DNA from 2 places in the Alcaligenes sp. Marseille-Q7550 genome. Region 1 is predicted to be linked to the other one. Evidence: riboswitches for the same ligand, from Rfam matches in the RefSeq annotation. Region 1 holds a riboswitch; the other holds the start of a gene.
What was found. Region 1 has a riboswitch for S-adenosylmethionine ahead of metX (homoserine O-succinyltransferase MetX). Riboswitches for the same ligand answer to the same signal wherever they lie in the genome.
Positions count from the first base shown of each region.

Region 2: linked by a shared signal. The riboswitch ahead of ACWPWO_RS09365 (hypothetical protein) and the one ahead of metX (homoserine O-succinyltransferase MetX) in region 1 are both predicted to bind S-adenosylmethionine.

Region 1 covers NZ_CBCOPU010000001.1:444,620-459,761, forward strand. Annotated here, with positions in the region: gene ACWPWO_RS02065 (c-type cytochrome) at 1-839, opposite strand, end outside; tRNA gene ACWPWO_RS02070 (tRNA-Arg) at 1,079-1,153, shown strand; gene ACWPWO_RS02075 (c-type cytochrome) at 1,327-1,806, shown strand; gene ACWPWO_RS02080 (methyl-accepting chemotaxis protein) at 1,988-4,069, opposite strand; gene ACWPWO_RS02085 (hypothetical protein) at 4,143-4,457, opposite strand; gene ACWPWO_RS02090 (class I SAM-dependent methyltransferase) at 4,805-5,581, opposite strand; gene ACWPWO_RS02095 (TonB-dependent receptor domain-containing protein) at 5,578-7,629, opposite strand; gene gshA (glutamate--cysteine ligase) at 7,796-9,379, opposite strand; gene ACWPWO_RS02105 (hypothetical protein) at 9,584-10,132, shown strand; gene ACWPWO_RS02110 (response regulator transcription factor) at 10,047-10,322, opposite strand; SAM riboswitch at 10,523-10,601, shown strand; gene metX (homoserine O-succinyltransferase MetX) at 10,591-11,832, shown strand; gene metW (methionine biosynthesis protein MetW) at 11,832-12,464, shown strand; gene ACWPWO_RS02125 (muropeptide transporter) at 12,473-13,702, shown strand; gene ACWPWO_RS02130 (trimeric intracellular cation channel family protein) at 13,708-14,325, shown strand; gene ACWPWO_RS02135 (LrgB family protein) at 14,355-15,089, opposite strand; gene ACWPWO_RS02140 (CidA/LrgA family protein) at 15,086-15,142, opposite strand, start outside.
Region 2 covers NZ_CBCOPU010000002.1:7,331-22,472, forward strand. Annotated here, with positions in the region: gene rocF (arginase) at 1-555, shown strand, start outside; gene ACWPWO_RS09355 (ornithine cyclodeaminase) at 610-1,662, shown strand; tRNA gene ACWPWO_RS09360 (tRNA-Leu) at 1,888-1,972, opposite strand; SAM-I-IV-variant riboswitch at 2,152-2,245, shown strand; gene ACWPWO_RS09365 (hypothetical protein) at 2,360-2,704, shown strand; gene ACWPWO_RS09370 (siderophore-interacting protein) at 2,701-3,498, opposite strand; gene ACWPWO_RS09375 (PadR family transcriptional regulator) at 3,501-4,073, opposite strand; tRNA gene ACWPWO_RS09380 (tRNA-Leu) at 4,240-4,324, shown strand; gene ACWPWO_RS09385 (hypothetical protein) at 4,658-5,143, shown strand; gene ACWPWO_RS09390 (NAD(P)/FAD-dependent oxidoreductase) at 5,151-6,221, opposite strand; gene goxA (CTQ-dependent glycine oxidase GoxA) at 6,232-8,202, opposite strand; gene ACWPWO_RS09400 (prepilin peptidase) at 8,392-9,072, opposite strand; gene ACWPWO_RS09405 (DUF4139 domain-containing protein) at 9,461-11,479, shown strand; gene ACWPWO_RS09410 (LysR substrate-binding domain-containing protein) at 11,557-12,429, opposite strand; gene ACWPWO_RS09415 (putative 2-aminoethylphosphonate ABC transporter ATP-binding protein) at 12,570-13,646, shown strand; gene ACWPWO_RS09420 (putative 2-aminoethylphosphonate ABC transporter permease subunit) at 13,639-15,142, shown strand, end outside.

The sequences.
Region 1 (15,142 bases):
CCGCGGGGAGGCATGGCGCCCACGCCGTGGATGGCCTTCTGGACCATGGTGTCCATGCCGGTCTCGATGTAGGGCTTCCAGGCAGCCTGGTCGCCGAACTTGGGCGCACCGGCCACGCCGGCGGCGTGGCAGGCGAAGCAGACGGTGTCGTACAGCTTGATGCCGGCGGGATCCACCTTGGCGGTGTCCTGGGCAGCGGCGGCGGCAGGCTTGCCGGCGGCGGGCTCGGCGGCCTTGGGCGCTTCGGTCGCCTTGGGAGCGGTGTTCACGTCGGCGGGCTTGGCGTCGGCCTTGGCTTCCTGGTCGCCCGCGGCGCCGGGAGCTTCGGGTTCCTTGAAGTCGGCGCCGGCGGCGTTGGCCATGTAGACCACCGCGCGAGCCACTTCAACGTCGTCCAGCGAGGGGTTGCCGCCCTTGGGAGGCATGGCGCGGATGCCGTGGATGGCGGCGTCGACCAGCGTATCCTGGCCCTGCTTGATCAGGCCGCCCCAGGCACCCTTGTCGCCGAACTTGGGCGCGCCGGCGATGCCGGCGGCGTGGCATGCGGTACAGGTGGTCTCGTACACTTGCTGGCCGGTCTTCAGTTCCTTGACGGCATTGGCGTCGACCAGCTTGAAGCCCGCCACGGGCTGGATGCGTTCGGCGATGGCTTCAGGGGTCAGGGCGTCCGAGCCGGCGCCCGTGCCCATGGTGGCCGTGACCAGATTGACCAGCATGACAATGATCGCGATGGGCACCAGGAAAGCCAGAGCCACGGTCACGAGCAATTGTTTAGGGGTTTTGATCATGGCGTTGTGACCCTCGTTGTGTTCTTCGGGTTTTTGTTCCGTGTTGCTCATTATCGGATCCTGCGAGTTCGTACAAGAAAAGACGGGAGGGCCAACAATGGCCACCAGCGAAGGCTTGCGCCTGCGAAAATTCGTGCGAGCGGGCGCGTGTCAAGGCACGTACCCAGGTGCGCAACCTCCAATTATAGCGAAGTGTGCCGCTCTTGTATTCGCATCTTGCAAAGCCGGCCATGGCCTTCGCTGATAGTTGCTGAAAAAAAATTCAAACTCAGGCTACAATAGCCGTCTTGGCGACCGTAGTTCAATGGATAGAATTAGAGTTTCCGAAGCTCTCGATACAGGTTCGATTCCTGTCGGTCGCGCCAGAATTCAAAGGCTTGCTTTCATGCACGGCCTGTTATTGTCGCAAGCGGCGCGCCGCTTGTTGGCATCTGCCAAGGCAGCCGCAAGGCTGCCTTTTTTATCGCCTGCGCCCCTGGCCCGCCCGCCGTGTTAAGGTCCGGATGTCGCCAAACAGTTGATCCGGATCATTTGTCCCATGCCAAAAAAGAAACTGGCCCTGTGGCTTGCGGCCGCGGCGGCCTGTGCCGTCGCGCTGGTCGTGTACGCAATGCGCACAGGCGCCGGCGCATCCTATATTTCCCCGGACGATGAAGTCCTGGTCCTGCGGGGCAAGACGGTCTATGCGCAGAACTGCGCGGCCTGTCACGGCGCGCAGCTGGAAGGCCAGCCCGACTGGCGCCGGCGCCTGCCCGACGGCCGTCTGCCGGCGCCGCCGCACGATGCCAGCGGCCACACCTGGCACCATTCTGACGCGGTGCTGCTGGACATCACCCGCCACGGCCTGGTCCCCGGCCGCACGGCGCCCGAAGGCTACCGCAGCGACATGCCGGCCTACGCCGGCATCCTGCCCGACGAAGACATCGTCGCGGCGCTGGCCTACATCAAGAGCTCCTGGCCCGAAGCGGAGCGGCGGGCCCAGAAGGAAGTGACGCTGGAGGACCAGAAGCGGCGGTGAGCCACATGCTTTTGCACAAAGCCGCGCTGCTTTTGTCGTTCAGTCAGACGGCTTCGACGTCCAGGCTGCCAGCCCTCGTGGCGTGGCAGGTCATCGCCTTGCATCCAGGGGGGGGCGACCCGGGCCGGTTCGATGCGGGGCAGGAAGCGCGTCCGCATCGTGATACGGCAAGCAGACGGGTTCAGCGCCCGGGTTGTCCGCCCGCCAGGCACGCGGCCAAGCCCGCTCTTCGGTCCAGGTAGCCTGCCGGTCCCGCTTCCTCGGGGCGTTCCTCGGTCTTGAAGCGGGCCACGATCCGGGCCAGGCGGTGCGCCTCGTTCTGCAGGGACTGGGCGGCGGTGGCGGCTTCTTCGACCAGGGCCGCGTTCTGCTGCGTGCCGGCGTCCATCTGCGCGACGGCGATGTTGACCTGGTCGATGCCGCTGGACTGCTCCTGGGAGGCGGACGCGATTTCCTTCATCAGGACGGTCACGGACTCGACCGCATCCAGCAGCCTGTCCATGGTGGCGCCGGCCTCGGATACCAGGCGGGCGCCGCTGTCGACTTCGGCGCCGGAGTGTTCGATCAGGTCCTTGATCTCGCGCGCGGCCTCGGCGCTGCGCTGGGCCAGCGAGCGCACCTCGCCGGCCACCACGGCGAAGCCTTTGCCCTGCTCGCCGGCCCGCGCGGCTTCCACGGCCGCATTCAGCGCCAGGATGTTGGTCTGGAAGGCGATGCCGTCGATCACATTGACGATTTCGCCGATGCGTCCCGAGCTTTGCGAGATGCGTTCCATGGTGCTCACCACATTGGACACGGCGGCGCCGCCTTGCTGGGCGATGGCCGAGGCCTCTTCGGCCAGCGAACTGGCCTGGCGCGCGTGGTCCGCGTTCTGGCGCACCGTCGAGGCAAGCTGCTCCATGCTGGAAGCCGTCTCCTGCAGGGAGGCGGCCTGCTGTTCCGTGCGGGCGGACAGGTCGGTGTTGCCCGCGGCGATCTCGCTGATGCCCACGTTGATCTCGCCCACGCTGTCGCGCACCTGGCCGAAGGCCTGGCGCAGGCCCGCCTTGGAGCGGTGCAGGCTCTCCAGCAGGATGTGGACTTCATTGCGGCTGTTCGGCGGAAAGCCCGGCATGGGCGAGTTCAGCACGCCCCGGCCCAGCTGGCCCATGCCGTCGACGACATGACGCACGGGCCGCAGCGTGCGCGCCGCCGTCACGCCCACCAGCAGGGCGATGACCAGGGTGCCGGCCAGCATCATGCCCAGCTGGATCCAGGTCTGTTCGCGGTTCTGCGCCAGGAAGTCGTCGGCCGCGCCGAAGCCGTAGACGATCCAGCCCCAGTTCTCGATGGTGCGCCAGGCCAGGAAGACGGATCTGCCGTCGATGATCAGGCGCTCTACGCCCTGTTTCTGCTGGAAGGCCTTCTTGAAGGCGTCGAAGTCCTGGGGCGGGTTGTCCTTGCTGAGCAGGCTGCCGGGCTTGCCGTAGGCGCCGCCGATGCGCACCCAGTCCCGGCCGTCGGCCGTGGCCTTGACGATGCTGATGGTGCCGTAGGTCGCCAGCTTGAAGGTCTTGATCTCCTCCAGCAGCGGATTGACCTGGGCGCTGACGTCGATACGGGTGAGGATGCTGCCGTACAGGCGGCCGGCCTCGTCGCGCAGGGGATGGGCATAGGTGGCGAACCATTTGTCGCCCTGGCTTTCGATGTTGGCGGCGGGTTCGCCGCGGGCCAGTTCGTCCAGCAGCGGATGGTTCGCGGGCAACAGGCCCAGCTTCTGCGGATGCAGGGCGGAGGCGATGCGATACCAGTTGCGCCCGCTGCGCGCCAGGATCTCGGCCTGCAGGCCGGTCACGCTGGACATCAGGTCGTTGCGCCCGTTGACGGCCAGGCCCTGCACGCCCAGCTCCGGCGCCTCGCCCGTGTCGTGCTCGATGGCCTGCGGATCGGCAGGCGCGGGCGTCCCGCCCAGGTAGCGCAGCAGCACCGGATACAGGGACTGGCTGCGCTCCATGGCCATGTTGTAGGTCAACTGCAGCGGACGATTGAAAGCGTCCAGGGAGTCCAGGTTGGCCGCGCGCACGTTGGCGATGGCGACCTGCTGGCTTTGCCAGGCCATGACGGCGCCGATCAGCGCCATGACCACGGCGGTCGCCAGGGTGCAGGCCAGGAAAAGCTGTTTGTTCAGAGGCTGGCGGGCCAGCCAGGAGCCGGAGGTGGTGGATTGTGTCTGCATCGTGGGCCTGGTGATGAAGGGCGCGCCGCGCAGGATGCGCGGGCGCATCTTCGGTTACGGTAGGCCCGTCATCACATATAGGCAGTGATGTGGATAGTGCTTATAACAAAATGATGACAGTTCATGAACGGCGCCCGCGAGCGACGCGTTCCAGCCGGACCTGGCGCAAGGGCAAGGCGCCGGCCTGGCCCATGAACGCCTGCATGAAGCGATGGGTCTGGCTGGCGCGGGCCTTGAATTCCACGCGCAGGCGCCAGGTCTTGTCGGCCGGATCAGCGGCGGGACGGCTCAGGCGCTGGCAGGAGTGCAGGCGCAGGCCGCATTGGCGCGCCGCCCGGCGCAGTTCCGTCTCCAGCTCGCGCAGGCAGCGGCCCTGGGTGTCCAGGCTCAGGCAATGGGGCGTCTTGCCCAGGTTCAGAAAGGCGAAGTTGAACATGATGTCGGTCCTTGTCGTCTTGGGCCCGCGGGGCGGGCCGGGCGGCACGGCTCGCGCCCGGCCTGCGCAGGGCGGCAGGCGGGACGCGCGGATAAGGCGCAAGGGGCGGGCGGCGGCATGGCTTCTGGCCGCCCGGCATCATGTGTCAGGCAGGCAGAGCGTCAGGCCGACGTTGCCCCGGTTCGGGATCGTCCGGCATGGTGTGCTCCGTAAGTTGAAAAGGCAGGCGGCGCTGCCGCCTGATGTCGAGTATGGATGGCAATGCCCAGTATTGTAGGCCTATTTTTGCTCATCTGTGCCCATATCGCACGCATGTGTCGTTGCATGTGTTGTTTTGGGCGCGGATGTCAGGCCGGCTCGGCGCAGATCACGTAATCATGGCCGTGGCGCAGTCCGCCTTCGGCCTGGCACAGGGCCAGCGCGCGGCGGCGCAGCTCCTCCACGTGCTCGGACAGGGCCAGGGCCAGGCTGCGGTCGCGCAGCCGGCGCAGGCGTTGCGCGCACATGTCCAGCTGGCCATGGATGAAGCGCTCGCCGTAGCGTATGCCGAAGCGCTGCGCATCCACGCAGCGGAATCCGGCCAGGCGCAGGTGGCGCAGCACCCAGTCCATGGGGTATTCGCGGTAGGGACGTTCGCCCGCCAGCAGCAGGCAGGCGTCGCGCAGGCGGCCTATCTCCACCACCAGCGCTCCTGCCGGGTCGGCGGCCGAGTAGGGCACATAGGGCTCCAGGCCGATGACGTACAGGCGCCGGCCGGTCAGGGGACGCAAACGGGCGAAGAGCTGGTCCTGGGCATAGGGGGCGAAGCCGTCCATCGCGCCCAGCAGATAGTCGGCCAGTACGGTGTCGAAGCATTCGCCTTCAAGCAGGGCCGGATCGGTCCAGTTGCCCACCACCAGCCTGTCCTGGGGGCGCTGCCGTTCGCCCAGCTCGCGCCTGACCTGCTCGGCCATGCCCTGCGCGCCGGTAACGGCGGTCCAGCCATCCGTGGGCAGGGTCAGCAGCCAGTTCATGGAGCCCCGGCCCGTGCCCGCGTCCAGGAAGCGGCCCCAGGGCTGTTCGCCCTGCATGTCGGCCACGACCTGGAACAGGCGGCTGCCGGTATGGATCGCAGTCGCGCTCAAAATTCCACCTTGACCCCGGCCATGATGTTGCGGCCCATCAAGGGCGCCTGGCGGGCGATGAAGGAGGTGTGGTTGTAGGCCAGTTTGTCCAGCAAGTTGCTTCCTCTCAGGTACAGGGTGTAGTCGGTCTGGTCCAGTCGGCCCCGGTAGCTGACGCCGGCGCCCAGCATGCCGTAGGACGGCGAGCGCTGCTCGAACTCGGCCAGGCGGCCCTGGGCGAAGGTGTGCGTGTAATCCACGAAGCCCGACCAGTTGCGCCAGTCCAGATCGGCGCGCACGCCCAGGCGGGCGGCCGGCATGCGCGGCAGGTTCCGGTCCGGATTCAGCAGTTTACCGCGCACCACGTCGCCGAACACGCTGACGGTGGCCCAGCGGCGCACGGGATAGGACACCTTGCCTTCCAGGCCCCAGAACCGGGCGTCATCCTGGCTGTACTGGATCAGGCTGAAGTCCTCGTGCCGGTCCAGGGTGCGGCCGTAGATATAGCCTTTGCTGCGGGTATAGAAGGCGCGCAGGTCGAATCGCAGGTCGCCGGCGTGCTTTTGCAGGCCCAGGTCCACGTTGTGGCTGGTCTCGCGGCCCAGGTCGGCATCGCCGCGTTCATAGCTCAGGGTGGCGAAGTGCACCCCGCGGGCGTACAGCTCCTGCGCATTGGGAAGACGCTGAGAGCGCGAGATCGACAGGCTGGCGGCATACTGCGGCGCAAAGTCCCACACCGCGCCGGCCGACAGCGAGCTGGCCGTGCCCTTGCGGCGTTCCAGGCGCGGGGAGTCGGGCGTGATGGTCTGCCATTCCTGGCGCGCGCCGAATTCGAAGCGCCAGTCCCGCCAGCGCAGGTTCTCCAGGATGAACAGGCCGTGGCTGCGGCTGCGGGTCTTGGGGATGAAGTCCTCGCTGCCGCCCCGGGATTCGAAATCGGACAGGGCGGTCTGCAGGCCGATCACCCCGCTGAAGGGGCCCAGGGGGCGATGTTCCAGCTCCAGGCGGCCGTCGTAGCCGCGGTTGCTGAAGCGGGTGCCGTCCACGTCGCCGTCTTTTTCCACATGGCGGTAATCGGTGACGCCGGCGCGCAGGCGGGCGCGCTGAAAGCCCCGCAGCGGATCGCGCAGCTCGCCGCGCAGGTCGAAGCGCTCGCTGCGCAGATGGGCGGTGGCCGAATGCTCATGAGCGTGTTCGTGATCATGATCGTGCCCATGGTCATGGCCGTGATCGTGGCCGTGGCCGCCGCAATGCAGCGTGGCGCCGTGCGGATGGCAGTCTTCGTACTCGTGGCTGTGGCCGGGCAGGCCGTAGACGTCGTCGCGATAGGAGTAGGCCGCGCCGATGTAGCCGCGCTCGCCGATGAAGGACAGGCCCACGCTGGCGGTGTCGCTGCGCGCATTCGAGTCCTTGACGCGGCCGTCGGTCCAGTCCGGCACGCGATAGTCGCGGCCGCGGCGCGAAGCGCCTTCGACGTGCACGGCCACATTGCCTTGGCCGGCCGTCAGCTCCACGGCGCCGGCGCGTCCCCGGTCGGCGGTGGAGCCCTGCGCCTGGGCCGAGCCTTCGAAGCCGTTCTCGGGAATGGCGCTGGGGATCTTGCGATCCAGCACATTGACCACGCCGCCGATGGCCCCGCCGCCGTACAGCAGGGCGGCAGGCCCGCGCAGCACTTCCACGCGTTCGGCCAGCCAGGTGTCCACCGTAACGGCATGGTCGGGCGAAACCGCCGAAGCGTCCATGACATCCGATCCGTCGCTCAATACCTTGACGCGCGGCGCGGTCTGGCCGCGGATCACGGGTCGGCTGGCGCCGGCGCCGAACGTGTCGGAATGGATGCCGGGCTCGCCGTCCAACAGCTGTCCCAGGGTGGCGGCGCGGCGCAGGTCCAGGCTGGGGCCTTGCAGCACCGTGGTGGGCGAGAGCAGTTCCTGCTGGCTCAACGCCAGCGGGCTGGCGGAGATGCGGATGGCTTCCAGCTGGGCGACGGGCGGCTGGCCGGCCGCCTGGGCCAGGGGACTGATCGTCAGGGCCAGGGCCAGCGACAAGGGACGGGGAGTGGCTTGCATGGTTTTCTGCGCTTGGTCGTTAAAAATTGTGATGTTATAACATAACAATTTGTGTGCGCAGACGGAATGACCCGGCCCAGCGCAGGGACATAGCGGACAGGCTGGTGCTTCCAGCAAGGCGGAAATGAAAACCGCCCGGCAGGGCCGGGCGGTTGGAGAGGAGAGGTCAGTCGGGCTGCAGTTCCGGCGGGACCAGGTTGCGTTCGTAGAGCCGCACGTATTCTTCGAAGGGAACCTCGTCGCGCGCCTCGATGCGCGCCTGTTCCAGCAGTGATTCGGCGGCCTGTTCCTCGTAGGCGGCCTGTGCGGCAGGCTGCAGCGGCTCGGACAGCAGGGCGGCGTGGTGCTCGCGGCTGCGTTGCAGGGAGTAATCGTGGAAGCTCAGGCCGCTTTCGCGCAGGCGGGCCAGCAACTGGGCGGACGGCGTCTGTTCGGGATCGACGAGCTTGCCCAGTTGCGCCTGCACGGCCTGCGTGTGGGCCTGGGTGTCCAGGGCCTGGTCCAGCAGGCGGGCGTAGGGCAGCAGCTCCTGCAGCACGTCGCGGCCCCAATCCTGCAGGGTGACGACCTGCTTCTGCTGGTTGATCAGCGTCAGGCCGGGGCGGCGTCCTTCGCGCACCACGGTGGCGAAGTTGTTCTTGCTGTCCTGGCAATAGCCGCCGTCGGGGAAGTAGGGGCTGTCCTCGGCGGCGCAGTACAGCAGGAAGGTGTCCAGGAAGCGACAGGTCTGCTCGGAGATGCCCACGGGCGATTCGGGGTCTATGTCCATGCAGCGCACTTCGATGTATTCCACCCCGCGCTGGGCCAGCGCCGTGGCGGGCCGCTCGCAACGGGCCGTGGTGCGTTTTGGGCGGATGCTGGAGTAGTACTCGTTCTCGATCTGCAGGATGTGGGTGTTCAGTTGTATCCATTCGCCGTCGCGATGCGTGCCGATCTTCTCGTAGTCGGGCCAGGGCGTGACGGCGGCGTGATACATGCGCATCACGAAGGTGTCCAGGTCGTTGTAGCAAAGCTGCAGCTCGGCCTGGGCTTCCTTGTTGTGGTAGCCCAGATCGCTCATGCGCAGGCTGGTCGCCCAGGGCATGGTCAGGGTGTCGGCGTCAACATGGTCCAGGGTGCTGGGCCGGCCGTGCAGAAAGCTGGAGGCCAGGGCGGGAGAAGCGCCGAACAGGTACATCAGCAGCCAGGAGTGCCGCGTGAAGTTGCGGATCAGGGCCAGGTAGCCGTTGGAGCGCTGGTCCTGCAGGCTCTCGCCCGGCGCGCCCAGCAGCGGCCAGATGGCGTCGGGCAGCGAGAAGTTGTAGTGCACGCCGGCAATGCACTGCATGGTCTTGCCGTAGCGCTCGGCCAGGCCGCGCCGGTAGACATGCTTGAGCATGCCGGTGTTGGACGTGCCGTACCAGGCGATCGCGATGTCCTTTTCGTCCGGCAGGGTCGCGGGCATGGACTGGTTCCAGATCATTTCCTGGTCCAGCTTGCCGGCCACGAAGGTGTGGATGTCGCGCAGCTCCTGCAGCAGGTCCTCGACCCGCGTATGCGGCCGGGTGATCAGCTCCAGCAGGCTTTCCGCGTAATCCGTGGTGATGCGTTCATTGGTCAGGGCCGAGCCCACGGCCTGCGGGTGGGGCGTGCGGGCCAGCCGGCCTTGCGCGTCCACGCGCAGGCCTTCTTTTTCGATACCGCGCAAAATGCCTCGCAGGATGTCGGGATTCTGTTGCAGGGCAAGCTGGCGGTGGTGGCTGGTCGTCATGTCGGTGTTTCCCACTTTCAGGATCGGGCGCGTGGTCCGGGGCTGTTCAATGGGCATCTGCCCGATTATAAATAGTAGTCCGAGCCCGTCCGCTTTGTTAAGTTGCATGAGATCGGCGGGCTTGGAACTGGTTCTTTGGAAGGCGAGTATAAAGCCGGCGCTGCGCCGCCGCGGCAAAAGCACGAGACAGGATACGGAAATATCATGAAACTTATCTGGCGCACCCTGGCCGCGATGGCGGCCGCCCTGGCCTTGACCGCCTGCAGTCCGGAGTTCAACTGGCGCCAGGTCCGGCTCGAGCATACGGACCTGCCGGCCATGCTGCCGGGCAAGCCCGTCACCAGCCACCGTCCGCTGGATTTCGAACGCCACAGGCTGGATTTCTACCTGACCACGGCCGCCGCCGGCGGCCAGATCTACACCGTGGGCCATGCGCTGCTGCCGCCGGAGCTGCAGCAGGACGAGGCGGCCCGGATGCGGCTCTATCAGGCCGTCCAGGATTCGCTGCGCCAGAAGTTCGTGCCCGCCGGGCAGGCGCCCGGCCAGGCGCCGCCGGCCCTGCCCGCGCCCGGTGAAATCTTTTCCATGGGACGCGACGTGGGCGGCACGGTCCTGCGCATGCAGGGCATGGTGCGCGTGGAGCCCGGCTGGCTGGTGGAGGGCTTTGTCATGACGGATTCCGGGAAGACGCCGGACGCCGAGCAGGCGAAGGTCTTTTTTGACGGCTTGGCTCGCTCGTCGGATCGCCGCTGATCAGGCGCTGCTGCAGCGCCAGGGTGATGGCCGCCTGGCGGCTGTAGACGCCCAGCTTGGCGTAGGCGTTCTGGAAGTGGAAGTTGATGGTGCGTTCAGTGATGCCCAGGATGATGCTGATTTCCCAGCTGGTCTTGCCATGGGCAGCCCAGTTCAGGCAGGACTGCTCGCGTGAAGTTAAGTGCGTCACGGTAAAGCTATTCCTTTTGCGGTCGTGGTGGACATCGGGGCAATGTAACTAATTTCTACCGCAGCCGGCATACTGATAAGCCTGAAAATAATGATTTGAATCAAAGCACTGAGGATTTTCTGCGGATACCGTAGGTCATTTTTGGCGGTGCCTTTCCCTTGATTTGGACGCCGGGCGGGCGCAGTGCTAAACTTTCCCGCTATACGTTTTGCGCCGATTTGCCTGATCCGCTTGCGGGCGCTCCATAAATCCAGCTAAAGAGGTCCTGATGGCCACTGAATCCGTCCCTTGCGCCGACAACGGCGCGTCTCGCCCATCCTGCGGTCTGATCCCCGAAGGCTCCGTGGGCCCCGTGCAACCCGAACTCATCGCCTTTGACGAACCCCTGCGCCTGAGCAGCGGACAGGTGCTGCCCGGCTATGAACTGGCCGTGGAAACCTATGGGCGCCTGAATGACGAACGCAGCAATGCGGTCCTGGTCTGCCACGCCCTGAACGCCTCGCACCACGTCGCCGGCTACTACGAGGACGATCCGAAGAACCGCGGCTGGTGGGACAATATGGTCGGCCCCGGCAAGGCCGTGGACACGGACCGTTTCTTTGTCATCGGCGTGAACAACATCGGGTCCTGCTTCGGCTCGACCGGCCCGTCCAGCATCAATCCGGCCACGGGCAAGCCCTGGGGCGCGGACTTCCCCGTGCTGACCGTGGAGGACTGGGTGCGCGCCCAGGCGCGCCTGGCCGACTATTTCGGCATCCGCAAGTTCGCCGCCGTCATGGGCGGGTCGCTGGGCGGCATGCAGGCGCTCAGTTGGGCCATCAGCTGCCCCGAGCGCGTCGAAAATTGCGTGGTCATCGCCAGCACGCCGCGCCTGTCGGCCCAGAACATCGCCTTCAACGAAGTGGCGCGCAGCGCCATCCTGTCCGACCCCCAGTTCCATGGCGGCAACTACTACGAGCATGGCGTGGTGCCCAAGGCCGGCCTGGCCGTGGCGCGCATGGTGGGACACATCACCTACCTGTCCGACACCGTGATGGCCGAGAAATTCGGCCGCACCCAGCGCGCGCCCGCCGAAGGCGGCGAGTTCCACTACAACTATGGCGTGGAGTTCGAGGTCGAGTCCTACCTGCGCTACCAGGGAGAAAAGTTCTCGCGCTACTTCGATGCCAACACCTACCTGATCATCACGCGGGCCCTGGATTATTTCGACCCCTCGCGCCATCACCAGGGCGACCTTGCCAAGGCGCTGGAACAGGTCCGGGCCAAGTTCCTGGTGGTGTCCTTCAGCACGGACTGGCGGTTCTCGCCCGAGCGCTCGCGCGAGATCGTGCAGGCGCTGCTCAAGAACCGCCGCCAGGTCACCTACGCCGAAATCGATGCGCCGCACGGGCATGACGCCTTCCTGCTGGAGGACGCCCGCTATCACGCCATCGTGCAGGGGTATTATGATCAGATCGCGTCATCGCTGGGCCTGCCGGCGCGTCAACGTACCACGGGAGTGCTGGCCTGATGTCTGCTGTCATTTCGGAAAACAAGCCTGCGCTGCGCCAGGACCTGCTGCGCATCGCCCAGTGGATAGAACCCGGCTCGCAGGTGCTGGACCTGGGCTGCAGCGACGGCGCCCTGCTGGCCCACCTGCGCGATACGCGCCAGGTCGCGGGCACCGGGGTGGAGTTGGACGACGAGTCCGTGATCGCTTCCGTGCGGCGCGGCGTGCCCGTCATCCAGCAGAACCTGGAAGAAGGGCTGGCGCTGTTCAGCGACCTGCAGTTCGACACCGTGGTGCTGTCCAAGACGCTGCAGTCCATGCACCATACCGAGCACATCCTGCGCGAGATGGCGCGCGTCGCCCGCTACGGCATCGTGTCCTTTCCGAATTTCGGCTACTGGCCGCATGGCTGGGCCATCCTGCGCGGGCGCATGCCGGTCACCGGCGAGATGCCCTACCAGTGGTACGACACGCCCAACATCCACCTGTGCACCATGAAGGACTTCCAGGACCTGGCCAGTTCGCTGGGCCTGCGCATCACGCACCGCGCGGCCTTCAATGACCGCGCCGAGGTGCGCGTGCTGCCCGGCTGGCGCAGCACCCTGGCGGTGTATCGCTTCGAATCCCCTCATTTTCTCTCTTCCCAGCGCTGAGGCTGTCCGTGTCCCATGTCTACGCCAGTCCCCGAGTCCTGCCTCTGCTGATTCTGGGGTTCGCCAGCGGCCTGCCCCTGGCGCTGGTGTCCGGCACTCTGCAGGCCTGGGCGACCGTCGAGAATGTTTCGCTGACTGAAATCGGCTTTCTGACGCTGGTCGGCTCGGCCTACACGCTGAAGTTTCTCTGGGCGCCCCTGGTGGACCGCTACGCGCCGCCTTTCCTGGGCCGGCGCCGCGGCTGGATCCTGCTGACGCAGCTTCTGCTGGCGGCCTCGATCGCCGCCATGGGCCTGTTCTCTCCGGGCACGCATCTGACCGCCCTGGCCCTGCTGGCCGTGTGGGTGGCTTTTCTTTCGGCCACGCAGGACATCGCCTTCGATGCTTACAGCACGGATGTGCTGCGCGCGCCGGAGCGCGCCGCCGGGGCCGCCGTCAAGGTCATGGGCTACCGGCTGGCCATGATCGCCTCCGGCGGCCTGGCCCTGATCCTGGCCGACCGCTGGCTGGGCTGGTCCAACACCTATCTGCTCATGGGCCTGTTCATGGCCCTGTGCGCGCTGGTCACCCTGATTTCGCCCGAGCCGGAGCTGGACAGCCGCGCCCCGCGCAGCCTGTCCGAAGCGGTCGCCGCCCCGCTGGCCGAGTTCTTTTCGCGGCCCGGCGCCTGGGGCATACTGCTGCTGATCGTGCTCTACAAGCTGGGCGACGCGTTCGCCGGGGCCTTGTCCACCACCTTTCTCATCCGCGCCGCCGGCTTTTCGCTGTCGGAAGTGGGCACCATCAACAAGGTGTTCGGCCTGGCCGCCACGGTGGTGGGCGCCCTGCTGGGCGGGGCCGTCATGGCGCGGCTCGGACTGTACCGGGCCCTGATGGTGTTCGGGCTGCTGCAGGCGGTCTCCAACCTGGGCTATTGGTTCATCGCCGTCCAGAGCAGTCCCTCCATGGTGCTGATGAGCGTGGTGGTGGCTCTGGAGAATCTGTGCGGCGGCCTGGGCACGGCGGCTTTCGTGGCGCTGCTCATGGCCTTGTGCAACCGGGGCTATTCGGCCACCCAGTTCGCCTTGTTGTCGGCCTTGTCGGCGGTGGGGCGCACCTACCTGGCCGGGCCGTTGACGCCTGTGCTGGTCCAGTCCCTGGGCTGGCCGGTCTTTTTCATCTGCACCGTGCTGATCGCTCTGCCGGGGCTGCTGATGTTGCGCGGCTACCGGCGCCTTATCAACCAGTTGGATGCCTGACCGCCATGCTTTTACTTGTGCTCTACATCATTGCCATCACGGCCGAGGCCATGACCGCCGCGCTGGCCGCCGGCCGTCGCGACATGGACTGGGTGGGCGTGTGCACCATCGCCTGCGTGACCGCTCTGGGCGGCGGTTCGGTGCGCGACGTCCTGCTCGGACATTACCCGCTGACCTGGGTGAAGCACCCGGAATACTTGTGGATCACGGCCGGCGCGGCCCTGCTGACGGCGCTGATCGCGCCCGTCATGCGCCGCCTGCACAGCCTGTTCCTGCTGCTGGACGCCATGGGCCTGGTGGTGTTCACGGTGATCGGCTGCCAGATCGCCCTGGAGATGAACCTGCCCATCACCGTGGTGCTGCTCAGCGGCATGATCACCGGCTGCGCCGGCGGCGTGTTGCGCGACATCCTGTGCAACGACATTCCCTTGCTGCTGCGTAAGGAAATGTACGCCAGCGTGTCCATGCTGACCGGCGCCCTGTACCTGGGCGCCATGCACCTGGACCTGAATCCCTACGTGGCCCTGCTGGCGCCCATGTCCATCGGGCTGGGCTTCCGCATGCTGGCCCTGCGCCTGAACTGGCAGATGCCGCGCTTCGTATACCGCGACGAGTGGCGCTGACCGCGTCGCGGATCTGACAGACGGAGCGGCTACACCAGCCCCAGCCAGCGCAGCAGAAAGGGCAGCAAGGGCATCAGGACGGCGGTCAGGATGCCGTTCAGGCTCATGCCCAGGGCCGAGAAGGCGCCGATGGTTTCATGCACCTGCAGGGCGCGGGCCGTGCCGATGGCATGGGCGGTCACGCCCACGGCGAAGCCGCGCGCCTCGGGACGGTCGATGCGCAGTAGATTGAGCAGCGGCGGGGCGACGATGGTGCCCACGATGCCGGTCATGGCCACGGCCACCGCCGCCAGCGAGGCCTGGCCGCCGAAATGGTCGGCCAGCGCCATGGCGATGGGCATGGTGGCCGAGCGCGGCGCCAGCGAGATCACGGTTTCCAGGGACGCGCCCAGCGCCCACGCGATCAGCACCGTGCTGACGATGGCGGTCACCGAGCCGATCAGCAGCGCGATGCAGACGGGCTTCCATATCCTGCGCAATTGCCGCAGCTGGCTGTAGAGCGGCACGGCCAGGGCCACGGTGGCCGGGCCGATCAGGAAGTGGATGAACTTGGCGCCTTCGAAATAGACGGGGTAGGGCGTGCCGGTCAGCAGCAGCAGGCTGACGATCACCACCACGGAAGTCAGGATGGGCAGCAGAAAGGGCGTGCTGCCGCATTGGCGGTACACCCAGACCGAGCCGGCATAGACGGAGAACGTCAGCGCCAGCCACAGCAGGGGCGAACTGGACAGGAAGACCCAGATCTGGAAAAGGCCGTCTTTCATTTCTGGTCTTCCTTATGATTCTTCAGCAGGCGGTTGAGCACCACGGCGGTCAC
Region 2 (15,142 bases), on a different contig from region 1:
GCCCATGGCATGCCGGTGGCCAATCTGTATGGACTGGGACCCGCGGCGCTCACAGGCATGTCTGGAGCAAGGCCTGCACTGCGGCCTGGCGAGGTCTGCCAGATCGGCTTGCGCAGCGTCGATGAAGCCGAGAAACGCATGATCCAGCAGCTCGGCCTGGAGGTCTACGACATGCGCGCCATCGACGAGCTGGGCATGCGCGAGGTCATGCGCAGCGCTCTGGCGGGACTGGACGGGGAAGACGCCGACAAGGTGCACCTGCATCTGAGCTTCGACATCGATTTTCTCGATCCCGAGATCGCCCCCGGCACCGGCACCATCGTGCGGGGCGGACCCAACTACCGCGAAGCGCAGCTCTGCATGGAAATGATCGCGGACACGGGCAGGCTGGCCTCGCTCGACATCGTCGAACTCAACCCCGCGCTCGACATCCGCAACCAGACCGCCGAACTTGTCGTTGACCTGGTGGAAAGCCTGTTCGGCAAGAGCACGCTGGTACGCCCATGGAAGCGCGAGGAGCAAGCACGCGGGCGGGATTCGTCGCCAGCAACTTGATCCTCCGGCGTACTGGTCCGGCAGGCGGGGGTTCATTCCAAGGAGAGTCAAACCATGACGCGTTTCATCGATGTGTCCACCATGTCGCAACTGATCGAAACGATCGGCGTCGATACCTTCATCGCCGATCTGGCCGACAACATAGAAAGCGACTTCATCCGCTGGCCGGAATTCGACAAATCGGCCCGCGTCGCCAGTCATTCGGACATAGGCGTGATCGAATTGATGCCCGTCTCCGATACCCACCGTTATGCCTTCAAGTATGTCAACGGCCATCCCCGCAATACGGCGCGCGGCTTGCATACCGTCATGGCATTCGGCGTCCTGGCGGAGGTCGAGACCGGTTATCCGATACTGCTGTCCGAGCTCACCGTGGCCACCGCCCTGCGCACCGCCGCCACCTCGCTGATGGCGACGCGCGCCCTGGCGCGCCCCGACTCACGCCGCATGGCGCTGATCGGCAATGGCGCACAAAGCGAATTCCAGGCGCTGGCCTTTCACAAGCATCTTGGCATTCGGGAAATCGCGGCCTACGACATCGACCCGGGCGCCACTGCCAAGCTGATGCGCAATCTGGCCGAATACGCCGACCTGTCCATCCGGCGCGTCGAATCGATAGCAGAGGCGGTGCAAGGCTCCGATATCGTGACCACGATCACTGCCGACAAGGCCCGCGCCACGATTCTCACGCCTGACATGATCGAGCCGGGCATGCATATCAATGCCGTTGGCGGGGACTGCCCTGGAAAAACCGAACTGCACGCCGACGTCCTGCGTGCAGGACGCGTATTCGTCGAATACGAACCTCAGACGCGCATCGAAGGCGACCTGCAACAGATGCCCGCCGACTTTGCGGTTGAACAACTCTGGCGGGTTCTGGCAGGAGAGACGCCGGGCCGCCGCAGCCGGAGCGAGGTGACGATCTTTGATTCGGTCGGGTTCGCCCTGGAAGACTATTCCACGCTGCGCTATATCAACGAACAAGCGGAGAAACGAAACTTCGGCGTCAAGATCGAGCTGGTGCCCTGGGTCGATGACGACCCCAAGGATGTATTTCGCCATACCCGTGGCCGCGGCTCCAGCGCGCGCATCCGCCGCGTCGCCTGAGTGAACGCATAGGCCGGATAAAGCAAAAAGCCGGCTGTCTTTCGACAACCGGCTTTTCAAGGAATCTGGTGCCCAGGAGAGGACTCGGTCACACAGGCGCGACCCCGGCCGGGCCTGCATGCCCGGCCTTTCTCGTCCTCGCGCAAGGTGCTCAAGCACCTTGCTTCCTGGATGGGATAAAGCAAAAAGCCGGCTGTCTTTCGACAACCGGCTTTTCAAGGAATCTGGTGCCCAGGAGAGGACTCGAACCTCCACACCTTGCGGCACATGGACCTGAACCATGCGCGTCTACCAATTCCGCCACCTGGGCTCTGACCGCTAATTGCTGCTTGTAATGCTGCGCTTTTCAAAAAAAACGCCAATCAGCCGGGCAGAAAAGAACTATAACACGACTTTCAGAAAATGCAAACTTTATTTTGCAGGCGTTCCAGTTTTTCACATACGGATACCAGCGCGCCTTGCGCATGCGCACAAACGCTTCTATGCTTATTCCCGTATCAAGAGTTGGGGCTACCCATGCCAACCTGTGTACCCGCACAAGGTGGATACAGGATACGGCCTTTCGGCAATTCACGGGATCTGCACAGCAACCCGCCGCCGGCGGGTTTTTTATTGGATGCGCCCGGCGCATCCAACGGGTCTTTTAATCCAACTTGCTCACCCGGAAATCCTTCCAAGAGCTAAACAGGAGCGTTTCATGCCTGCACCGTTTTACTACCACCTGACGCTGGGACAGCGCCGCTACCGCATCCAGGCCCGTCCTGGCTGTTCCCGCCTGGCCATTCTCAAGGAACATCAGCCCGTCGTCCTGGGCGCCTACGAACCGCGCTGGCTTGGCTCGAGCTGCCGCGGCGGCTACTGGGCCACGTTCCGTGCCGAGATCGACAGCCTGTTGCTGCTGAACATGGACGCCATCGCCCGCCTGATCGACCGCCATCGCCTGTCCGATGTGGACACGGAACTGGACACAGACCTGGAGCCGGTCCTGAACTTGGACGGGCGGCTGCGCGCCCTGCCCGACCAGGATCGCCAGGCGGCTTAATCGTGGTGCTCGTGCACCGCGGCATCGCCCTGACGCCAATAGCTGCTCGCGCGGACCAGATTCTTGTCGTGTCCGCGCTCCTGCACCCAGTACTGGCGCAAAGCCTTGGCTGCCGCTGATTCAGCGGCAATCCACACATAGCCCCGCCCTTCCAGGACCGGCGCGGCGCGTACGGCGTCCAGCAAGCCGGCCTGCCCGGCCAGCGACGGAACCCAGTTGACCGGCACATGCTCCGGCGCCTCCAGCGCGCCCAGCGTCAACAGATTGCGCGCCAGCACGAACACCTGCACCTTGGCCTGGGCCGGCAGCTCCTTGAGGCGGCGCGCCATGGCGGGCACCGCCGTTTCATCGCCGATCAGCACATGCCAGTCAAAGGTCGTGGAGATCAGGAACGAGCCGCGCGGGCCGGCCACGCCCAGCTTGTCGCCGGTCTGTGCGGCGGCCGCCCACTGGCAGGCCGGGCCTTCCCCGTGCAGCACGAAGTCGATATCCAGTTCCTGCTCATGCGCACGCCAGGCGCGCGGCGTGTAGTCGCGCATGGCGGGCTTGGGCTGGCCGGCCGGGAACACCACGCCGCGTTCGCCCAGTTGCGGCAGGCGCGGAACTTTCTGACCCGGATCGGGAAAAATCAATTTGACGTGATCGTCAAAGCCCGGCGAATGAAAGCCGGCCAGGTCGGGTCCGCTGAGCGTGATGCGCACCAGGTCCGGACCCAGCATGCGGCGCGCCGTCACGGTCAACAGGCGCAGTTTCAAGGGGTGCGACACTTTTTGCGTGTCTTCATGGGGCTGCATCTTCACGACTCCTTAGGTAGATTCCGTATCTGCGCCACGGCCTGCTCCAGGATGGCGACGACTTCGCGCTGACGCTCAAAGCTGGCCGTGGACTGTTCAAACAAAGCGTTCTTCAAGGTGTGGCGGATCTGCACGAACTCAGGCAGCCAGCCGGTCTGCTCCTGCGCGGCCTGGAGATCGTCCGGGTCGCTTTGTTCGGCCAGCATCTGGCGCATCCACACCAGCTTGCGGGCGCGATAGGCCAGCGACTGCAGCAGATAATCACACTTGTCCTGCTGGCCCTGCAGATAACGACGCCCCTCTTCGGTCAGGCTGTACAGCTTGCGGCGGCCCTGCTCCTGCACATGCACCCAGCCCTGCCCGGCACAATAGGACAAGGCGGGGTAAACCGCTCCGGCGCTGGGCACGTAGCTGTTGTGGCTGAGCTGGGCCAAACGCCGGATCAGCTGATAACCGTGCGTCTCCCCGTCCCGCAACAAGGCCATGAGCATCAACTGCATGGCCCTGGCCGTGTATTTCCGCCCCTGCCCGAAGTCGAGCAGCATGCGTTCGGCCTCCATCGGATTCAGTTCCATGCTTTCCCTCTTAAGTTATATCGTACGATATAACTGTAAACATACTGCAGCTCAAAATCAAACTTTTTTCTCAAAAAGAAAAAATATGGCCAAGCTACGCTTGCCAAAAATGAAAATTCGAGTCTATAATTTAATTCTTGAGTCGAGATGCAGATCAAAACTCAATGCCCAGGTGGCGGAATTGGTAGACGCGCATGGTTCAGGTCCATGTGCCGCAAGGTGTGGAGGTTCGAGTCCTCTCCTGGGCACCAAATTCCTTGAAAAGCCGGTTGTCGAAAGACAGCCGGCTTTTTGCTTTATCCGCCCAGCAAGCAAGGTGCTTGAGCACCTTGCGCGAGGACGAGAAAGGCCGGGCATGCAGGCCCGGCCGGGGTCGCGCCCGTGTGACCGAGTCCTCTCCTGGGCACCAGATTCCTCAAAAAGCCGGTTGTCGAAAGACAGCCGGCTTTTTGCTTTGTCCCGCCCAGCAAGCAAGGTGCTTGAGCACCTTGCGCGAGGACGAGAAAGGCCGGGCATGATCGTCGATATTTCTTCACGCACGCTGGACGCAGCTGGCGATACACTGCGGTTTTGGAGAGCCGCCCATGCACCTGACCCTGATCCCGAGCTTTGCCGCCATCATGTATGTATGGTGGACGCAGCACGCCCTGCCCGCCGTCGTGGCTTCGCATTTCGACATGCAGGGGCGGCCCGACGCTTTCCTGGAACGCTCCGCCTATGTGACCCTGATGATGATTCTGATGGCCGCGCTGCCTCTGGGCGCCGCCTTGCTGGGTGCGTTGTTTCAGAAATTGCCTGCGCAGGCCATCAATATCCCGCAGCGCGACTACTGGCTGAGCGAGGAACGCCGGCCCGAGAGCCTGCGCTATCTATCCGGCTGGCTGCAGTCCTTGTCGCTGCTGGTGGTGGCCCTGCTGGCTTTCGTGCATTGGCTGGTGCTGCGCGCCAACCAGCACGTACCGGCCCAACTGGAATCTACGCCCATGCTGATCGGCATGGGAGTGTTCCTGGCCGGCCTGGCGGCATGGCTGCTGGCCTTGTACCGCCGCTTCCGCCAGCCGGCTGAATGACTGCAGCCTAGTCCAAAGCCCGGTGGCGGCGTTGCCAGAATGGCTGGGCGGCATAGCGCTGCTCCGCACCGTACAGGGCATGCTGGGAATTCAGATGCCGCACCAGCCCCAGCAGATAATCTTTTTCATAGCGGCGCGCCGGCTCGGCATCTGCCTTGAGCAAGGCCAGCGCCGCATCGGCCGCGTGCACGCCGCTCCACAGCGCCGTGGCCAATCCATTGGCGGCCAGGGGGTCCATGGCCGCCGCCGCATCGCCGGCGCGCAGAATGCGGCCTTCGACGAAGCGCGACACCAGGCAGGTCGCCGCCGCCGACACGGCGGGAGCCTGGCCATCCAACGCCTTGTCCAATCCCAGGCTCTCCAGCCGCACCCGCACCGCATCCGTGCAGGCCGCCAGACCAGCCCAGACCCGGCCGTCCCGGCTCAGGCCATCGGGCAGCAGATCGGAATCGGAAAACAGCGCCAGCATCATGCGCCGGCCCGGCATGGGCGACATATACCACCAGCCCAGTTCCACCGCTTCCACCAGGGTGGCCGCCAAGGTCTCGGCGCCGTCCGGCAGATCGAACACGCGCCAGGCGGCGACCAGCCTGTCCAGGCGGCGGCGATCGGCCAGCTCGCCGGCGGACAGGGCCGCCCTGCCGGTGCAATCGATCAGGGCCTGGCCTTCCAGCGCCGCCCCATCGTCCAGCATGGCGCGCACGCCGTCCGGCACGTGCTCCAGGCGCAGCACGCGGGCGGACCGCCACTCGAGATCATCGTCCCTCAGTCGCTCGGCCAGGGCCTGCTCCAGGCGGGCCTTGTCCACCAGATAACCTTGCCCGTCTTCGTCCTGCACGGCGCGCAGGCCCGCTGCGCCCCAGACGGAAAAACGGCCTTGGCCGGCCAGGGCCACGGACTCGTCCAGACAGTCGGCCCAGCCCAGCACATCCAGGAAGCGCGCACCGCGTTCGGACAAGGTTTCGCCCAGGGCGGCGGCCGGGCCGCCGCAAGCAACGAGCACGGGCCGGTGGCCCTGCATGCTCAGACGGCGCGCCGCCACCAGGCCGGCCAGGCCGGCGCCTACAACAATAATCATGAAAAAATCCTCAGGTCCCGATCTGCGACAGCGGCGGGACGATATCCATGGAACCGCGCTGCACTTCCACGTACAACTGCTCCGGGACTCCCGCCAGGCCCGCAGGCCCCGGTCGTTTTACCACGACCCCCATGCGAGTCCAAAGCTCGATCATGCGCCGCAGGCCATCCGTATAGCCGGCCTCCACGTGCAAGCCGATGCCGGCCGCACCACGCGCCCATGGCACTCGCGAATGGAAGAAGCGCAAGCGCTCTTCGGCGCTCCGATCCTCGCGCAGCAACTGCCGGTAGCACGCTTCCGGCAGCACGTCCACCGGCAGGAGAGCCGGCCACCAGATGGGCGTGGGGAATCCGTCCGCCGTCTGCACCGCCTGGCAACTGAAGGCGTCGCCCTGCCAGGGCACGCCCATCCAGCGGGTCAGGTCGCCGGGCGCTTGCGGGCCCACCAGCGCGCCATGATCCGGGCGCTCCGGATTGCCCTTGAACACATTGACCGGATTGAGCTGATAGCCCATGTCCTGAATCAGGCCTGGGCGTTCGGACAGCGCGATACGAAACGGCAGACTGGTCTGCTTGGGGCCGCGGAACAGTTCGGGGTGGCGGATGGGCCAGGTGATCTCCACGCCAGGATGGAAGGCGCCGCCCGAGCATGCGTCCAAAGCCGCCCGCGTCAGGGCCTCGGGCTGCAACTCCAAAGGCAGCTCATCCAGCGACGCGCAGGCGTCGAGCTGCTCGTCCTGGTAGTCATTCACGAAACGCCCCTGGGCCCACAGATCCAGGACGGCGTACTGCGTGGGCGTCAAGGACAGCCAGGAATGCGGGCTGTCGGGATAATTGATGCCGTCGCCCAGCATGATGGGCAGCGCCTCGGCGCGCAAGTCCTTGCCATCGGGCCGCCGGAAAGCCTGGAAGACTTTCCGGCGCTGCTCGCGGGCGACTTCGCCCGGTTCGGCCAGGCGGGCCAGCGTCCTGGGGTCGGACAGGTCGCCGACATGATTCCAGGCCGAGCCCAGGAAAGAGGCGCTGGCCACCCACTGCATCTGGCCGCTGCGGCGCAGGATGGGCAGTACGTCCCGGCGGAACGACACCGTGTCCGTGGGCGCGGGCAGTTGTCCGAGGGCGATCATGGCCTCGCGCGCCGCATCGTACAAGGTCACGACGGGTTCGAACTGCGGAGCGAACTTGGGCCCGCAAGACACCACCCAGGCCGGATCGCATTCCAGCTCGCGACCATCCACTTCCACGGTGGCCTTGACCCAGCCGTCGCACCAATCGTCGTGCCAACCGTCGTTGTTGGTGAAGTCGCGCACCGGATTCTGCTCGACCGCCGTGCGCGACACGCCATTGGCCGGGAACACCAACAGGCGGCCCTGCTCGTCCGTGCGCAAATGGCCCAACGGCACGTCCAGCGTCTGCCAGAACATGCCCTGCATGCGGAAGGCCGGATCCGTGCCTTGCGCATTGACCGAGGCGCCGCTGATGGACACGACGCCGGGATCGATGGCGAGCATGGCGGCCCGCTTGGCGGCCGGAATGAAGGCGTTGCGCTGCGCGCCGGGCACGCCCGGAGCCGCGGCGCCACGGTCCATGGCATTCACGAAGCCATACCAGGCGGCCTTGGTATTGGCCACGTGCACGCTCCAGCGCGGCTTGAAGGAGGCATCCAGCTCCCGCACCACGCGCCCCTGCTCGTCATAGCCATACAGGCGGAATCGCTGGGCCTGCTTCTTCACCCGGCCCCGGGCGTCCTTGAAGCCGCCCTCGGGCTCGGGCATCAGGCCTGGGACTTCCGGAGCCAGAAACCATTCGCTGGCATTGCCGACCCGGGCGAAGCCGATGGCGGGGAAAATGGCCACCTTGTGGATGCGCGCGCCCTTGGGCGCCAGTTCCTGCGCCTGCAAGGGCGAGATGGCGGATTTGAACCAGATGGGCGCGGTCACGCTGGCTGCGGCGGCGCTGAACAGAAAGTCACGACGATTCACGGATGTATCCCCTTGGACCGCCGCTATGGTGCGGCGTATCCCTGTGCATTGGAAGTGCTGCGGCAGAAAGGCGGGAATACGGCGCGGGTAGGGCCCCGACATGCACATTCCCGCAGGCGCTCACTATGCCAGCAGGGAATGGGGCACATGGATGTTTTTGTCGATATGTTGAAAAATTAAGACGATTTTTTACAAAAAATCGGACGATGTAAACAGGGCAAACAGCCCGCCCGCGACCAGATAAGGACCGAAGTGCAAGGCCTGCCCCGCCTGCATGCGTCCGGTCAGGCGCAGGACCAGCGCCGCCAGCAGGCCCAGCAGGGAGCCGGCCAGCACCACGGTGGGCAAAGCCGGCGCCCCCAGCCAGGCCCCCAGCGCCGCCAGCAGCTTGAAGTCGCCATAGCCCATGCCATGCCTGCCGGTGGACAGCAGGAAAGCCTGATTGATCGCCCAGAGCGCCGCGTAGCCCAGCGCCGCCCCCAGGACCGCCATGGGCAGCGCCGCAAAAGTGTCGCCCAGATTGGTCAGCAGGCCCAGCCACAGCAAAGGCAGGGTCAGGCGATCAGGCAGGTAGCCGGTCTCGGCATCGATCCAGGCCAGCAGCAGGCCGCCTATGATGAACAGGCAGGCCCCCAGCAGAGCCGGCGTCAGGCGCAGCCGCCATCCCGCCAGGACCAGCAAGACCAGGGCCGCCGCCTGGAACAGAAGCCGCCAGCGGCGATGGCGATCGCGCGACCGCCGCTCCAGTTCCGGCTCCAGCTCGACGGGCAACGCCCAGGCCAGGCTGCCGGCTGGCCGCGCCAGCAGCAGCGCCATGCCCACCGCCGCCGCCGATCCCGCCCAGGCCCCGCCCCATTGCGTCCACATCATGATGATTCGTCCTTCCTCGAATTGCATTGCAGCCCCGGTGCCGGCCGGCCGCTCACGGGGATGCTAGCAGAGGCCGAGGGCATTTTGATGACCGGCGCGCCATTTTCAGCCTGCGCAGCGTAGGGGCATTTCTCGCCGCCGGACCGCCCCAAGGCAAGAATGGCCCCCTTGGGGGCAGCAAGCGGGCGGAGCCTGCGCAGCGTAGGGGCGTTTCTTGCCGCCGGGCCGCCCCAAGGCAAAAATGGCCCCCTTGGGGGGCAGCAAGCGGGCGGAGCCTGCGCAGCGTGGGGGCATGTTTTGTTACCCGTATCACAGACAGGCACGCCCAAGGCTGGGCATAATGCGTCCAACAGCCTCACTCGCCAACGCAAGAACAAGGAAACGCCCAATGACCCACTCCGCGCCAGCCCGTCGTCATGCTCCCCGCCTGCGCGTCCTGAGCCGCGCCCTGCTGGCCCTCTGGCTGGCGGCCGGCAGCGCCGCCGCCTGGGCCGACGAAATCCAGACCATCACGCTGTCCACCGCCGGCATGGCCGAAATCGAACGCAGCGTGCAGGCAGGCAGCGACGGCGCCGTGCAGATCCGCGTGCCCCTGAACCAGGTCGACGACGTGCTCAAGACGCTGATGGCCATCGACGGCAAGCACCGCATCGAATCGGTCACTCTCTCGGGCCTTGCGCCGCTCAAGGAGACCTTCGACAACCTGCCCTTCTCCGCCGAGGACCTGCGCTCGCCAGCCGCCCTGGCCCATGCGCTGCGCGGCGTGCAGGTGAAAGCCAGCTCCCAGGGACGCAACGTCAGCGGCGCCGTATTAGGCGTGCAGAGCTCGCCGCCCACGCGCGACAGGCCGGCCCAGACCCTGTTGTCCGTGCTGGCCGGCAACGGCCAGATCCAGACGCTGGAGCTCGGCCCGGACGCAAACCTGGAGCTGCTGGACGGCGAACTGCAGAAAAAGCTGCAACAGGCCGCCCAGGTGCTGGCCAGCCAGAACAATGACCAGACGCGCGACATCCATATCGTCCTGGGCCAGAGCGGCGAAGGCCCGGCCCGTCTGTCCTACCTGATTCCCGCCCCTGTCTGGAAGAGCACCTATCGCCTGATGATGGAAGACGGCAAGGCCCGTCTGCAGGCCTGGGCCGTCTTCGAGAACACCAGCGGCGAGGACTGGAAGAACGTCAAGGTCACCCTCAGCTCCGGTTCGCCCGTGGTGCTGCGCCAGCGGCTGCTGGAGCGCTACTGGAACGAGCGCCCCGAACTGCCGGTCGCGGTGGGCAGCTCGCGCGCGCCGAGGGCCGATACCCAGTCGGCCACGGCCAAGAGCCGCGCCATGGCGACTGCGGCGGCGGGTAACGCGGCCAGGATGGCCATGCCCGCCCCTGCCGCTCCCGTCATGGCCGAAATGGCCGAGGACCGCGCCTGGGCCCAGCCCTACAGCCCCGAGCCCGCCGCGCGGGTCCAGGAAGGCCTGACCCAGGTGCGCTACAGCCTCCCGCAGGCCCTGGACGTGCCGGCCGGACAGACCGTATCCGTGCCCTTCGTCGACGCCGAGCTCAAGGCCGAATCCCTGTCGGTCTACCAGAGCGGTCAGAGCGGAGATCATCCCACCGCCGCCATCCTGCTGGACAACCAGCAGGCCGGAACGCTGCCGCCGGGCATCATCACCGTCTTCAACCAGCGCGACGGCCACGTGGGCGATGCCGAACTGGCGGGCCTGCCTGCCGGCGAGCAGCGTCTGATCTACTTCGCGCGCGACAGCAAAGTGCAGGTCCGCGCCGAGGAGACCGAGGAGCACCGCCTGTCCCGCACCCGCGTGAGCGACGGCATTGCCCGCTCGGATTGGACCCGCATCCGGCACCACCGCTTCGAGATCAAGGGAGCGGCGGACGAAGACCGCACCGTGCTGATCCAGCTGCCGCGCCAGGACGGCTGGGCCCTGAAGTCCGACGCCCACGACAGCGACACGGCGCAGGAACACCGCCTGAAGATCAAGGTGCCCAAAGGCAAGACCGTGATCGTGACCGCGGACCTGAGCTTCCAGGACCAGATGGAGCTGCGTCTGGAGGACATCGACGAGAACCTGCTGGAGCAATGGCGCGGCGCCGGCGCGGACAAGGCGCAGGCCGAACGGCTGGACAAGCTGATCGAACTGCGCCGCCGGCTGAGCCAGGCGCAGGACCTGCAGCAACAGGCCCAGCAGGCCCTGGACGAGACCGTGGCCGAGCAGGAACGCATACGCGCCAACCTGGGCGCGGTCACGGCCCAGAGCACGCTGGGCCAGCGTTTCACGGAACAACTGGCCCAGCAGGAAGACCAGATCGCGGCCCAGCGCAAGACGCTGGACGAACGCCGCCACGCGGTGCGCCAGGCGCGCGACGCCTTCCAGGCCGCCCTGTCCCGGCAGGGTTGACGCTGCCCCCCGCTCCCGGGCGCCGTTCACGCGCCTAGCGTGACGCCCTTTGCCTCGCCGGCGCGCCGAACGGGCTCTCAGAGAGCGGGCAGGTCCGCCTGGACCTGGTCCAGGAATGCGCGGATGGCGTGGCCATGGGCGCGCTCCTTCAGGCAATACACATATTCGTTCAGATGCATGGACACGTCGCTGATGGACAGGGTGACGATGTCCGGGTGCGCGGGCACCTCGCGCATGGGCAGCAGGCTGGCCCCCAGCCCGCAAACGATGGCCCAGCAGATCGCTTCCCGGCTGCCGATCTCCAAGACCTGGCCGGGCTCCTGGCCCGCCTGGCGGAACGCCTGCTGGCACAGCTCGCGCGTCATGGAGCCGGCCTCGCGCATCAGGATGGCGTGACGGCAAAGCTCGGCAATGCGCACGCGCTTGCGCGCGGCCAGCGGATGATCGCGCCGCAACACCACGACCAACGGATCGGAGGCCAGCAGCACGCGGATGATGCGCTCATCGTCCACCAGGAAGGATGAGGCGATCACATCGAGCTGATAGTCCAGCAGGCTGCTGAGCACGCGTTGCGAATTGTCGATGCTCAGCTTCATTTCCACGCCGGGATAGGCTTGGTAGAACCGCCGCAACACATCCATGATGTAGTAAGGGCCGGTGGCGCCCACGCGCAGCTTGCCGCTCTTCAGGTCGCGCAGGTCCCGCAGGCTGAAGTCGATCTGCGCGGCCTGCTGCATCAGCTCCTCGACCTGGGGCAGCAGGCGCTCGCCCTGCTCGCTCAGATAAACTCCTTTGCCCTGGCGATAAAACAATTCGATGCCGTAGCGCGCCTCGAGCTGGCGCAGGTGCGAAGTCACCGTGGGCTGGCTGATGCCCAGTTGCTGTGCGGCCTTAGTAATGGAGCCGCTGTGGGCGATGGCATGAAAGGACTTCAGTTCCAGAGCCAGCATGGCGCGACTCTCCTCCTCAATAGTCGAAGCCCAAATTATCCAATTCTCGTATTACAGAAATTTGATGTTCTGTCATAGAGCCATCATGTGCGGCTCCCATACTGGCGACCATGACATTCATGACGAGTCGGAACCACGGGATGAGCGCCAACCCTGCCTTTCTATCGATACAAGGACTGCACAAGCAGTTCGGCTCCTTTACCGCCCTGGACCAGGTCAGCCTGGACATACAGGCGGGTGAACTGGTCTGCCTGCTGGGTCCCTCGGGCTGCGGCAAGACCACCTTGCTGCGCTGCATCGCCGGCCTGCAGCAGGCCGACCGCGGCGCCATCATCATGGCCGGACGAGACATCAGCCTCCTGCCGCCGCAACAGCGCGACTATGGCATCCTGTTCCAGGCCTGCGCCCTGTTCCCCACCCTGACCGTAGCGCAGAACATCGCCTCCGGCGTGTCGCCGCGCCGCCGTCTGGCCGACCAGGTGCGCCAGCGCGTATCCGAGATGCTGGATCTGGTGGGCCTTTCCGGCTCGGAAGACAAGTACCCCGCCCAATTGTCCGGAGGCCAGCAGCAGCGCGTCGCCCTGGCCCGGGCCCTGGCGCCCTCGCCCTCGCTGCTCCTGCTGGACGAGCCCATGTCGGCCCTGGACGCCCAGGTGCGCGAACGCCTGCGCATCGAACTGCGCGCCCTGCAGAAGCAACTGTCCATCACCACGCTGATGGTCACCCACGACCAGGAAGAAGCCATGGTGATGGCCGACCGCATCGCCGTGATGGAAAAAGGCCGGCTGGTGCAGTTCGACCGCCCGCAGGCCCTGTACCGCTCGCCGGCCGATCCCTTCGTGGCCGGCTTCATCGGCGAGGCGAACTGGCTGCCCTACATGCCTCTGGAGGGCGCGGCCGTGCTGGTCGAGCGCGCCCGCCTGGACCTGAGCCGGGACGCACCCGCCGCGCCCGGCCGCCTGTTCATCCGCCCCGAGAACATCCGCGTGCTCGATACCGCCAGCCCGGCCGGAGCCGCCAACACCTTTCTGGCCGACATCGTGGACGGCGTCTTCCTGGGCCGCCACTACAAGCTGATCCTGCGCCCCGAAGGCATGGACGGGCTGACCGTGCAGGCCATCGTCAATCCTGAACAAGGCGACCGCCTGCTCGCGCCCCTGGCCGCGCGCCGCTGCCGCGTCCAGCTCCCCAGCGAGGCCCTGCATGCCCATGCCTGAACTGAGCACCTCCGGCCGCGCTGCGCCGCTGCGCCAGGCCGCGGCCGCGCGCAGCCGCATGCAATCCGAGGAGCGTCCCGTTGCGGCCCGCAAGCTGGTCCGCCAGGCCCTGCCTTCCTGGATGGGGTACGCAGCGCGCCGCACTCTAGTGCTGGTCCTGCTTGTCCTGCTGGCACTGTTCCTGGCCCTGCCCATGCTGTGCATCCTGTTGCGCGCCGTCCAGGACGGCGACGGCAGGCTGACGGGCCTGACGCAGTTCTGGAGCATTGTCGGCGCTCCCGGCTTCATGCCCATGGTGGGCCGCAGCGTCCTGGTCGGCCTGACCACGCTGGCCATCGTCGTTCCCACCGCCTACGCCTTCGCCTTCGCGCTGCAGCGCTGCTGCATCCGCGGCGCCGGCCTGTTCCGCGCCCTGGGCCTGCTGCCGCTGCTGGCGCCGTCCCTGATGCCGGGCCTGTCGCTGATCTATCTGTTCGGCAACCAGGGACTGCTGCGCGACTGGCTAGGCGGCCATACCATCTACGGCTTCTGGGGCATCGTGCTGGGCGAGGCCTTCTATACCTTTCCCCATGCGCTCATGATCCTGGGCACCGGCCTGGCGCTGGCCGATGCGCGCCTGTACGACGCCGCCCGCGCCATGGGCGCCGGCGCCTGGCGCCGCTTCCTGACCGTCACCCTGCCGGCCAGCCGCTACGCGGTGTTCTCGGCCGCCTGCCTGGTCTTCACCCTGACCGTGACCGACTTCGGCGTGCCCAAGGTCGTGGGCGGCTCCTACAATGTGCTGGCCATGGAGGCCTACAAGGCCGTGGTCGGCCAGTTGCAGTTCTCCAAGGGAGCCGCCATCGGCATGCTGCTGCTGGTGCCCGCCGTGCTGACCTTTCTGCTGGACCGCCACCTGCGGGCTCGCGCCGGCGCCCAGGCGCAAGGGCAGTTGAGCGCCTACATTCCCCAGCCGCACGCCCGCCGCGACCGTTTCTTCGGCGCGATGCTGACGCTGGTGTCGCTGGCCATCCTGGCCATCGTGGGCATGGCCGTCTGGGCTTCCCTCATCAAGTTCTGGCCCTACAACCTGGGCCTGTCCTTGAAGTCCTATGATTTCGACAATATGGACGGCGGCGGCTGGCTGGCCTGGCGCAACAGCCTGTTCATGAGTCTGAGCACCGCCCTGCTAGGCGCCGTCCTGATCTTCCTGGGCGCCTGGATCCTGGAAAAGCTGCCGGCGCGCGGCCGCGCCGAGCAAGGCCTGTACAGCCTGCTGCGCATGTTGGCCCTGACGCCCATGGCCATCCCCGGCCTGGTGCTGGGCCTGGGCTACATCTTCTTCTTCAACCATCCGGACAATCCGCTGGGCGGCCTGTACGGCTCCATGGCGCTGCTGGTGCTGTGCACCGTGGTGCACCTGTACACCAGCGCGCACCTGACCTTCGTGACCGCCCTGAAAGCCATCCCCGCCGAACTGGAAGCGGCGGCCGCCTCCCTCAAGGCGCCGCGCCTGG